DNA from 3 places in the Thalassotalea crassostreae genome. Region 3 is predicted to be linked to each of the others. Evidence: predicted binding sites of a transcription regulator. Region 3 holds the regulator's gene; each other region holds the start of a gene.
What was found. Region 3 encodes FNR, which switches genes on or off when oxygen is low (the NO sensors DNR and NnrR bind a similar motif). Its sites were predicted from a motif close to TTGATCTAGATCAA; they were not measured.
Positions count from the first base shown of each region.

Region 1: hemN (oxygen-independent coproporphyrinogen III oxidase) is a predicted target of FNR. The motif match lies at 1,361-1,374, and genes of this name have one in related genera.
Region 2: ccoG (cytochrome c oxidase accessory protein CcoG) is a predicted target of FNR. The motif match lies at 2,023-2,036, and genes of this name have one in related genera.

Region 1 is NZ_CP017689.1:3,760,768-3,764,053, reverse strand. Features, by position in the region: gene LT090_RS16220 (GTPase-activating protein) at 1-450, shown strand, start outside; gene LT090_RS16215 (DUF2489 domain-containing protein) at 462-956, shown strand; gene LT090_RS16210 (TraR/DksA family transcriptional regulator) at 978-1,289, shown strand; gene hemN (oxygen-independent coproporphyrinogen III oxidase) at 1,433-2,800, shown strand; gene LT090_RS16200 (DUF1285 domain-containing protein) at 2,826-3,286, opposite strand, start outside.
Region 2 is NZ_CP017689.1:3,638,592-3,641,877, forward strand. Features, by position in the region: gene LT090_RS15695 (serine/threonine protein kinase) at 1-479, opposite strand, end outside; gene ccoG (cytochrome c oxidase accessory protein CcoG) at 504-1,958, opposite strand; gene LT090_RS15705 (hypothetical protein) at 2,107-2,469, shown strand; gene LT090_RS15710 (formimidoylglutamate deiminase) at 2,513-3,286, opposite strand, start outside.
Region 3 is NZ_CP017689.1:2,097,411-2,100,696, reverse strand. Features, by position in the region: gene ttcA (tRNA 2-thiocytidine(32) synthetase TtcA) at 1-465, opposite strand, end outside; gene uspE (universal stress protein UspE) at 666-1,586, opposite strand; gene fnr (fumarate/nitrate reduction transcriptional regulator Fnr) at 1,792-2,514, opposite strand; gene LT090_RS09115 (sulfite exporter TauE/SafE family protein) at 2,558-3,226, opposite strand; gene ccoS (cbb3-type cytochrome oxidase assembly protein CcoS) at 3,223-3,286, opposite strand, start outside.

The sequences.
Region 1 (3,286 bases), 1.7 Mb from region 3:
AATGTTGAACGCAATCCAAAGCAAGAGACTGTGGATAAAGACCCACGTATTGGCAGCAAAAAACCGATTGATTTAGGCATTTCACTAAAACCTCAAGTTAAAAAACCTAAAGCTAAATCTGAGCAATCAGCGCCTATAGCTGCGATTCGTGTTGCTGAAGAAACGACTCAAGTTGATCAAACAGAGTTATTGGAACAAGAATTACTAGCGATAGAAAGTAACCAAGAGCTACAAATTCTTGCCGCTAAAGTAGACGCAGGCGAAGATGTTTCTGAGCAAGAAGCTGAATTACTGGCGACAAGCCTAGAACGTTACCAACAAATTATTGACCAACTTGATTTAGCAGGTTCAGATGAAACTGAACAAGAAGCTATTGAAAATTCGGCAAGTGACGACGAAGACGACCTACTAGATAAACTCGACGACTTAGATCTATCTGAATTTAAATAACAGGCTAAAACATGACAACAACCATGATTCTATTATTGTGCGTGGCTGCCGTTGTGATTTTTTCACTGGCAACCTATGCAACAGTCTTATTGCTTAAATTACGCGAGCAAAATAAGCAACAACTTGCATTGGCGGAAGAGCAAAGACTCAAACATAACGCTAAAGACTTGAAAATCATCAATTCAGTAGTGTTAATTGGCAAAGCCATGGAGCAAGAGCAGTGTGAGATTTCAGAAGGGTGTTGGCGATTATCTGTGTTGATTGAATCTATGGAAAATGGCTCAGAAGAAATACAAACTCAATTTCCTGCTATATTTAAGTTATATAGTAAAATCAAACATATGCCGATTTTAGATGCTCGTAAAGAGTTAACTAAGAAAGATAGGTTAACTCTTGACTTAGAGCGTATGGGCCATGAACAAGAATTTGAGTCTGCGGTAATGTTGGATGTTAAAAACCTAGTTCCTTATGCTGAGAATTTACAACAGGAGCTAAATCAACAATAAAAATAGAAAGGGAGCTGAATAATGTCTGAGCAGCTGAAAAGTGAATTCACCAAACGCATTATTGAATTACAATCTAGAGTTTCGTCAATCCATGAAGACTTTGCCGACGGAAGAGCCGCAGATTGGTCAGAACAAGCCGGTGAACGTGAAAATGATGAAGTGTTAAACGCACTCGAATCAGAAGCTAAGATTGAAATCCAGCAACTTTCTAATGCCATTACTCGAATCGACAATGGCTCCTATGGTGTATGCATGGATTGCGGCGAAGAAATCGCGGCCAAACGATTAGAAGTTCAACCATCAGCGACCAAATGTATACAATGTGCAGACTAGTTCTGCACCAATCCAGTTAAACCAATTTCATCGCTTTATGCATCTGCAAATGTTAATCAATTGCTAAATGATTGCGCTCGATCAATAAAAAATTATGTCGTTTCGATAGAATGACAAACTTAAAATAGTAATAGGTTTGTTTGATGTCATCTAAAATGTTTTCCCCTGAATTATTGTCTAAATATAACGTAAGCGGCCCTCGCTATACCTCTTATCCTACGGCGCTTGAATTTCATTCAGACTTTTCTGAAAATGATTTTGTGCAAGCTGTTGAAAATTCAGAAAATAACAATTTGTCTCTCTATGTTCATGTGCCATTTTGTCATAGCCTTTGCTATTACTGTGGTTGCAACAAGATTGTTACTCGTCATAGTGACAAAGCAGATGAATACCTCGATTATTTGTTTAAAGAAATTGAATCGAGAGCACCTTTATTCAAAAGCCATAAAGTAAAACAGTTACATTGGGGGGGCGGCACACCAACATTTTTAACCAAACAACAAATCAGTCGATTAGTTGATAAGTTAAAGTCGAGTTACGATTTTGATGAACAGTTAGAAATGAGCATTGAAATTGACCCAAGAGAAATTGAATTAGATTTAATCGACCACCTATACGAAGTTGGTTTTAATCGTATCAGTATCGGTGTTCAAGATGTTGATACGAAAGTTCAAAAAGCGATTAATAGAGAGCAGAGCACAGAGTTTATTATTGATCTAGTTCAACGTGCTAAGGCTGTTGGTATCAGCTCGGTTAATATCGATTTAATTTATGGTTTACCCCATCAAACACCGGAGACATTCGCCAACACTATCGCTGCGGTTAAATTAATTGATCCAGACCGAATTTCATTATTTAGTTACGCCCATCTACCAAGTCGCTTTGCGGCACAACGCAAAATCCGTGACCAATGGTTGCCAAATGCTGAGCAAAAATTAACATTGATGCAATACGCCATTGAGTCGTTTTTAGACTTGGGCTATGAATTTATTGGTATGGATCATTTTGCAAAACCTAACGATGAATTGGCGATTGCTCAACGTGAAGGAAAATTGCACCGAAATTTCCAAGGTTATACGACACTTGGAGAATGTGATTTATTAGCGTTAGGCGTGTCTTCTATTAGCGCTATTGGTCAAAGTTTTAGTCAGAATAGCAAAACCTTAAAAGAATATTATCAAGCAGTTAATGAAAAAGGTAACGCCCTTGAAAAAGGTATTGCGACCACAATTGATGATACGATTCGCGCCCATGTGATCAAAGAGTTGATGTGTAATTTCAGTATTAATAAAATTAGTGTCAGTGCTCTTTATAACATTAGTTTTGATGACTACTTTGCTGACGACTTATTAAGCCTTAATACTTTTATTGAAGATGATTTGGTAACGATCACCGATGATGAAATTATTGTTGCTGAAAAAGGACGCTTATTGATCCGTAATATTTGCATGTCGTTTGACGCATATTTAAAGACGAAATTACATCAACAACGATTCTCTCGTGTGATTTAATATTCATAATTCAGTGCTGACAGTATTAGTCTGTACTGACATCACCTAAACAAAAGCTAGAGCCAGCACTGTGAATAAGCAATTGCTGGCTTTTTTCATGTTCTACTATATCGGCTAATTCTGCCCACTGATAAAACACATTACGATGAATGCTCGCCATTAGATTACGACGAATGTTGATACTCAATTGGCCATTACTATCGATAACCAATGGATGTTCGTCATTAAGTAAAACCCGATCACCTAAGTTCGTTGTCAATTCCATCGTTGCAGGCTCTATATCTTCAAGCCATTGCCAAGACGTAACCACAAAAGGTAACTGTTCTACCTTAATCTTAATTTTCTCTACTGGCGTTACCAAAAAGTATTCGTCGTCTTGATATTTTATCACGCTGGCAAATAGCTTTACTAAGCGTAACCGTTCAATGGCGCTGCCGTTATAGTGCCAATCACCATTTGCTTTGATAATAATATCTATCTCACCGC
Region 2 (3,286 bases), 1.5 Mb from region 3:
TCTTTAATGATCTCTTTTGCTTGGAATAAAAATTCTTGGGTATTAATTTCTGGCCGCGTTTTGAAATCTGTAGTACTTGATACTGCATGAATACGACCAATAAAACGTCCCATCCATTCTAATTGGTCAAGATTATCTACTTCAAAAATGCGACCACCACGACAAGGAAACACGGCAAAGTAAAAGCCCTTGTGGCTAAAGATGCTTTGCCCGTCTTTTACGATTGGCGCTACCAGAGGCAATTCAGCATCTTGTAGTTCTAAAGCAAAATCGTGCTCTTCTTGAATTTGCTCAAGGCTCCAGCGATTCGGTCGATAATATTTGGTAACGAATTTAACCCGGTCATCATCATGAAATTGGTACACCCTATTTTCATAACTATTAAGCGCTAATAAGCCGCTTGCTACTGAAAAACCATGTTCTTCGAGACCATCTATAATGGTCTCAGGAGTCAATTCCTTAAAGCTAAAATCGCTCATTTATACCTATTTTTTATCAATGAATTAGCGCTTGTTAAAGAATACGCTGCTTTGCTTGATAATAACATCATTATCCGCAGGCTCTACTTGATGGATAACAAAAGAAATGTCAGTCATATAACCTTTTATATCAACAGGGTCTACGGCGAGACTAATTGCAATGGTGTCAATTTCAGCTGCTTTCACTGTCACCACATTCTCACCTTGCCAAGTATAATTTTCTAGGCCTTCTACCTCAATTTCATAGGTCGAATCGATTTGTGACTTGTTGAGTATTTTTAATGTGTATACGTTTTCGATAAGGCCGTCGATATTCTCGCGGGCTAAGGTATTTCGATCGCGAATAATATCAATTTGTAATGGTACACGAGTGGCTAAATCGGTAATAAAGAAGCCACACATTACAATTAAAACCGTGGCATACATGTACAGTTTCGGGCGTAAAATATGTACATGTTTACCTTTAAGTTTGGTTTCCGTGGTGTAACTAATTAGACCTCGATCATATTTCATTCGATCCATAACGCCGTCACAGGCATCAACACAAGCGCCACAGTTGATACACTCATATTGCAAACCATTGCGAATATCTATACCGGTAGGACAAACTTCAACACAGAGGTTACAGTCGATACAATCACCAAGACCAAGCTCTTTAGGGTCGGCCTTTCTTCCCCGTGGACCTCGACTTTCACCACGATTGTAATCATAGGAAACCGTTAACGTATCTTGGTCAAACATTGCAGATTGAAAACGTGCATACGGACACATATGCAAACACATAACTTCGCGCATCCAACCGGCATTACCGTAAGTACAAAAGGTAAAGAAAAATATCACTAAAGTGATTGTTAACGTAGCATTAAAGGTGAAGAAATCGACCGCCAACTCGCGCATCGGAGTAAAATAACCGGCAAAGGTTATTGCTGTAAGTAGTGAAAATCCGATCCAACAACTATGTTTTGCCGCCTTGCGCCAAAATTTCTCAAAATTCATTGGGCTTTGATCACGCTTTCTGCGTTTATTTGCCGCCCCTTCGAATTTTTCTTCAAACCACATAAAGATAAACGTCCACACGGTTTGTGGACATAAATAACCACACCAGACTCGACCAATAAAAGTAGTCACGAAAAATAGTAAGAATGCGCCAATGATGCATATCCAAGCCAATAATGTCAGGTCTTGCGGCCAAAGAGTAAGAGAGAAAATATTAAAGCGTTGTTCACCAATATCAAATAAAATCGCTTGTTGGCCGTTGAAATGAAGCCAAGGAAGAAGAGCGAATACTGCCATAAATAGGATATTCATTTTACGGCGAATGCCTTGATAAAAGCCTTTTACCTTGCGCACATAAATCTGATCGCGAGGTTTATACTGCTCAACAGCGCCGCTCTTAGGCTTGTGAACTTTAATGTTTTTAACAGGAATCGTTTTACTAGGTGCCGTTTTCGCTGGCTTATTCGCCTGATTTTCTGCCACGTGAATACCCTGAATATCTTATTGTTAAATTAATTAGAGTATAACATCTAATAAGTTTAAAAATTTGTTTTAGATTAAGTTTTTAACATTTCGTTAAAATTAGTTATGATGTAACCATACACTCAATTATCGGCCAGAAATTAAAATCATGCTGAAAAATATTATTATCATTATCGTCGCTATCGCTGTTTACCTTCATTTTTTTCCAAATGAACAATTAAATGAATGGTTTGAAGAAAGTGCAACCAAAGCTGATGAAAAATTTATGGATATTGTAGATACCAAAGCTCGCGTAGCACCGTCTAAAATATACACCAGCTTGCATAAAGAAATGAAAAAGTTCTCTAAGCAAGAGGTGGCTTATTTGAAAGAAATAACTGAATCTAGAGAAGTGTTAAAAGGATTTTACACATCTTCATGTGAAGAGGGTCAAGAGAACCGACGCTTAAGGCGCGAACACTTAAAGATGGTGTGTGACAAAATAGATCAATACCGAGTATTTAGACCCTAAAACATTCGTTCCAGGGCCTTCAGTTTAACTTCAATATTATTAGTTAAGCACAATTCCCAGCAATATCTCTAAGCGCTTTTGCAAAGGCATCAGCGCTAAGTTGTTGCAGCTTATGTTCACCATTTTGAATCTGCCATTGGCCATTGACCATCACATCATTTATTGGATTTTGCTGGCTAGCAAAAATAAATGAATCAAGTAAATTCTTGTTTTGATTTGCGAATAATCGTGTTTGTTCAGAGTTAAGCACCAATAAGTCCGCCTGTTTACCAATAGCCAGTTCACCACTATTGCAACTTGTCGACAATGCCCCTGCTTTAGCAGCATGTTGCCACAAATTTTGACCCACCGAACGAGTTTTGTTGTTTGCCAAAATCGCTCTTTGCTGTTTGATCAAACGCTGTGCATATTCAAGTAAACGAATTTCTTCAATAGCAGATACGCTAATATGACTATCTGAACCAATGGCAACCTGACCGCCTTTGGCCATAAATTCAGTGGTTGGAAAGATACCGTCGCCTAAATTCGCTTCTGTTGTCGGACAGATGCCAGCAATCGCTGAGCTTGCGATGATGCCGTCTACCTCTTGTTCATCAATATGAGTTGCATGGATTAAACACCAATGTTGATCTAACGGCATATTATCAAGCAACCATTGCACCGGACGCTTATTGTAATGCGCGATACAATCATTCACTTCTTTTTGCTGCTCGGCAATGTGGATATGTATTGGCGCTTTGTCATCTAAACCGCGCACATGATTTACAGCGGCTACAAGGGACTCTTTATCAACTGCACGCAGTGAGTGCGGTGCGAT
Region 3 (3,286 bases):
TCGATGGTGACCTAGCGCTATTTTGGTTACGCGTAACCTCTTTGCGGTACTGTATAATATGCCACGACGCAAGCGAGAGCATAGGCTGCAGGTGGTTTTGCCTTCTGGGATCTTATCTTTGACGATAGCGTAAGTATCTTCTTCAATTATGTGGTATTGGACACCTAAATCCTCTAGATAAGCAGGTAAAATATGCTCTGGAAAGCCTGGTTGTTTTTGATCTAGGTTGACCGCAATAATATCAAAATGAATCGGTGCAGAGGCCTTCAATTTTAACAATATATCAAGCATCGTATAACTATCAGCACCACCTGATAGACAGACCATAACTTTGTCACCGTCTTCGATCATGTTGTAATCGCTGATCGCTTTACCTGCATTGTGACGAAATCGTTTCTCTAATTTGCTAAGTTTTGCTTTAGCTAACTTTTCGTCGCTTTTCTCGGTGCTAACGTCTATAGACATGCTTGAAGCCTTTGCATTTATGATTAAGTTTAAAAAGCGCGCATTATACCTGAGCAAAGTGCTCAGGCAAAGTAGGACTCGGTTATTTTAAGGTTAACGATAAGTTAAATGTTAGTGATCCGTGTGATAAAACTGGAGTAATCACACGGGGTGTTTGGATAGATTGTTAAGCAATAGTCGCAATAAATATAATGAATTGGTTATTTCAAGAATGGTGATTCATAACCGTCAGGCTTTAACGCCAATAAATCACAGTTAAGTCTGTCTATTACATGCTCAGCAGTATTGCCGATAAGTACAGCTGAAAGACCTGTACGACCCACTGTACCAAGAATGACGAGTTCTGCATCGATGTCGTTAGCTACTTTTTCAATAACATCCTCTGGTAATCCTTCTTCAACGTGCAGAAAATCATAATCAATGCCAAATTTATCAGCATGTTCTCGCATTACATCGCGGTGATGGTTCTTCATTGCTTGGTTATATTCATTGGCGTCAAATTCCGGAATTTCTATAGCAATATTTATAGGTGTTCCAGGGTAAGAATTAACAAAATGAGTATCTGCGGTGATCAACTTACTAAGATTAAGGGCTTCTTCGGTAATTTTGTTATTTAGCGATTGATGCTCGAGTTCTTCGCTACCAACGTTAACGGCAGCAAGTACATGACCATTTTCTGGCCATTGATGTTCTTTAACAAGTAATAAAGGTACCCAACATTTTCGAATTAAATGCCAATCCGTTGGTGTGAATATCACTGACTGCAGTGCAGGGTGTTCATGAGTACTTTTTACTACTAAATCGAAGTTATTATCACGGATTTCACTTAATATCGCGTCAAAAGGTCGGTTGTGCCATACCGCTTTAGTGCTAATATCACACGGCATGTCTTTAATGAGGTCTTTGAGCCATAGTTCTCTGTCATTAACTACAGTTTCTCGCATTGCCTCTCGTTCTTCACCTGACAGCATTGTGGTCATTTCGTATGAAAAGTCGTAGATAGTTAAAAAAGCAGTAATCCTTGCGTTGGTTTTGCTCGCAAGGGTGCATGCCCTTGCCAATGCTTTTTGGTCTTCTGTAGTCGGGTCAATAACAACGAGGATATTTTGATAACTTTCCATGAGTCTGGCCTTAATTAACGAGAATTTGTATAAATAAACGGTATATTAAGCTTAATCGCTTCTATTGATTGTTACAAATTTGTTAGCATTAAAAATAGTAATAATCATAGCTTATTGATTCGTATCAAATATTTTAAAAGATTATGTGATTTTAAACACAAAAAAGGCACCGTTTAGGTGCCTTATGTAAAGAGTTAGTCCTCGGCTATTTATTAAAGCCTGCAAGTTGGTATAACGCGTCCTTATCAATAATCGTTATAAACTTATTTTCGACTTTAATAAGGCCTTCTTTTTGAAACCTTGTCATTAAACGAGAAATAGTTTCAATTGTTAAGCCAATATAATTACCAATTTCACTGCGAGTCATCGGCAGGTTGAATTCCATATTTGATAAATTACGACTACCTAAACGATGGCCATAACTTGCTAAAAATGTAGCAAGTTTCTCTTCGGCATTTTTACGGTTTAATAATAAAATCATCTCGCTAGAGCAGAGTATTTCGTTGCTCATTAAATTCATCATTTGTGCTTTAAGCTTAGGGATTTTATTAGATAGCGTATCTAATACTTCAAATGGGATCTCACAAACCATTGACGTTTCTAACGCTTTCGCGAAACTTGGATGTTTTTTCTTAGAAAGCGCATCGAATCCCATTAAATCACCAGCTAAGTGAAAACCAGTGATTTGTTCTTCACCTTGTTCTGAAATTATAAACGTTTTAAAAGTACCTGAACGGATGGCATAGAGCGTATGAAGGTTTTCGCCGGCTTTAAATATTTGTGTATTTTTTTGAATCGGTTTTTTACGAGAAATGATGTCGTCAAGTAAGTTAAGCTCTGATTCATTTAAACTAAAAGGAAGACACAATTCACTTATGCTGCAATTTTGACACTTAATATTATTCGCAACCGGGATTGTTTGAGGCATAACTACTAACTTCTATAAACTATTAATTAATCGTTAAATTTTACTAAAATATTTGTTGTAGAGCAATCATTAATGAATAACCGCCATATGCAATTAGAAGTAGAGCGGTTAGGGTTCGAAAAATGTCACTGCGTAAGGTTGTGGTGATAAATGCAAATCCTGACGCTAAAGTTAATAGAGCGGGTAACGTTCCTAAACCAAAGGCAGCCATAATTAATGCGCCATTTAGCCAATCAGCGCTTGCTACAGACCATGTAAGGGTTGAGTACACAAGGCCGCAGGGTAACCATCCCCAAATTGCACCTAACCCCAATGCTTGCTTGATATTTGTTACCGGTATAAATCGTTTCGAGAATGGTTGTAGGTACTTCCATAAATACGAACCAATGGCCTCAACACGATTTAATAAGAATGACCATTTGGCAATGTATAGACCAAGTAATATAACAAAGACTGCAGCAATAACTTTAAGCCAAATAATATGATCGCCGATGGATTTTGCCGCTAACGAGCCTGTTAAACCAGCAATAGCGCCGGCGATAGCGTAGGAAGAGATGCGTCCTAAGTTATAGCTTAAAAGTAACGAAAAGTTTAGCTTACGTTCACCGGCAATTGATGACGTCAACATTGTGGTAATGCCACCGCACATTGCGACGCAGTGTCCTGCACCCGCTAAACCAATCAAAAATGCCGATAAAAAGTCTAAGCTCATTTTTTCTTTTCTAGTTCTTCGTTGCTAGAGGTTTGATTATTTTCGCGAGTGTTGTTTTGT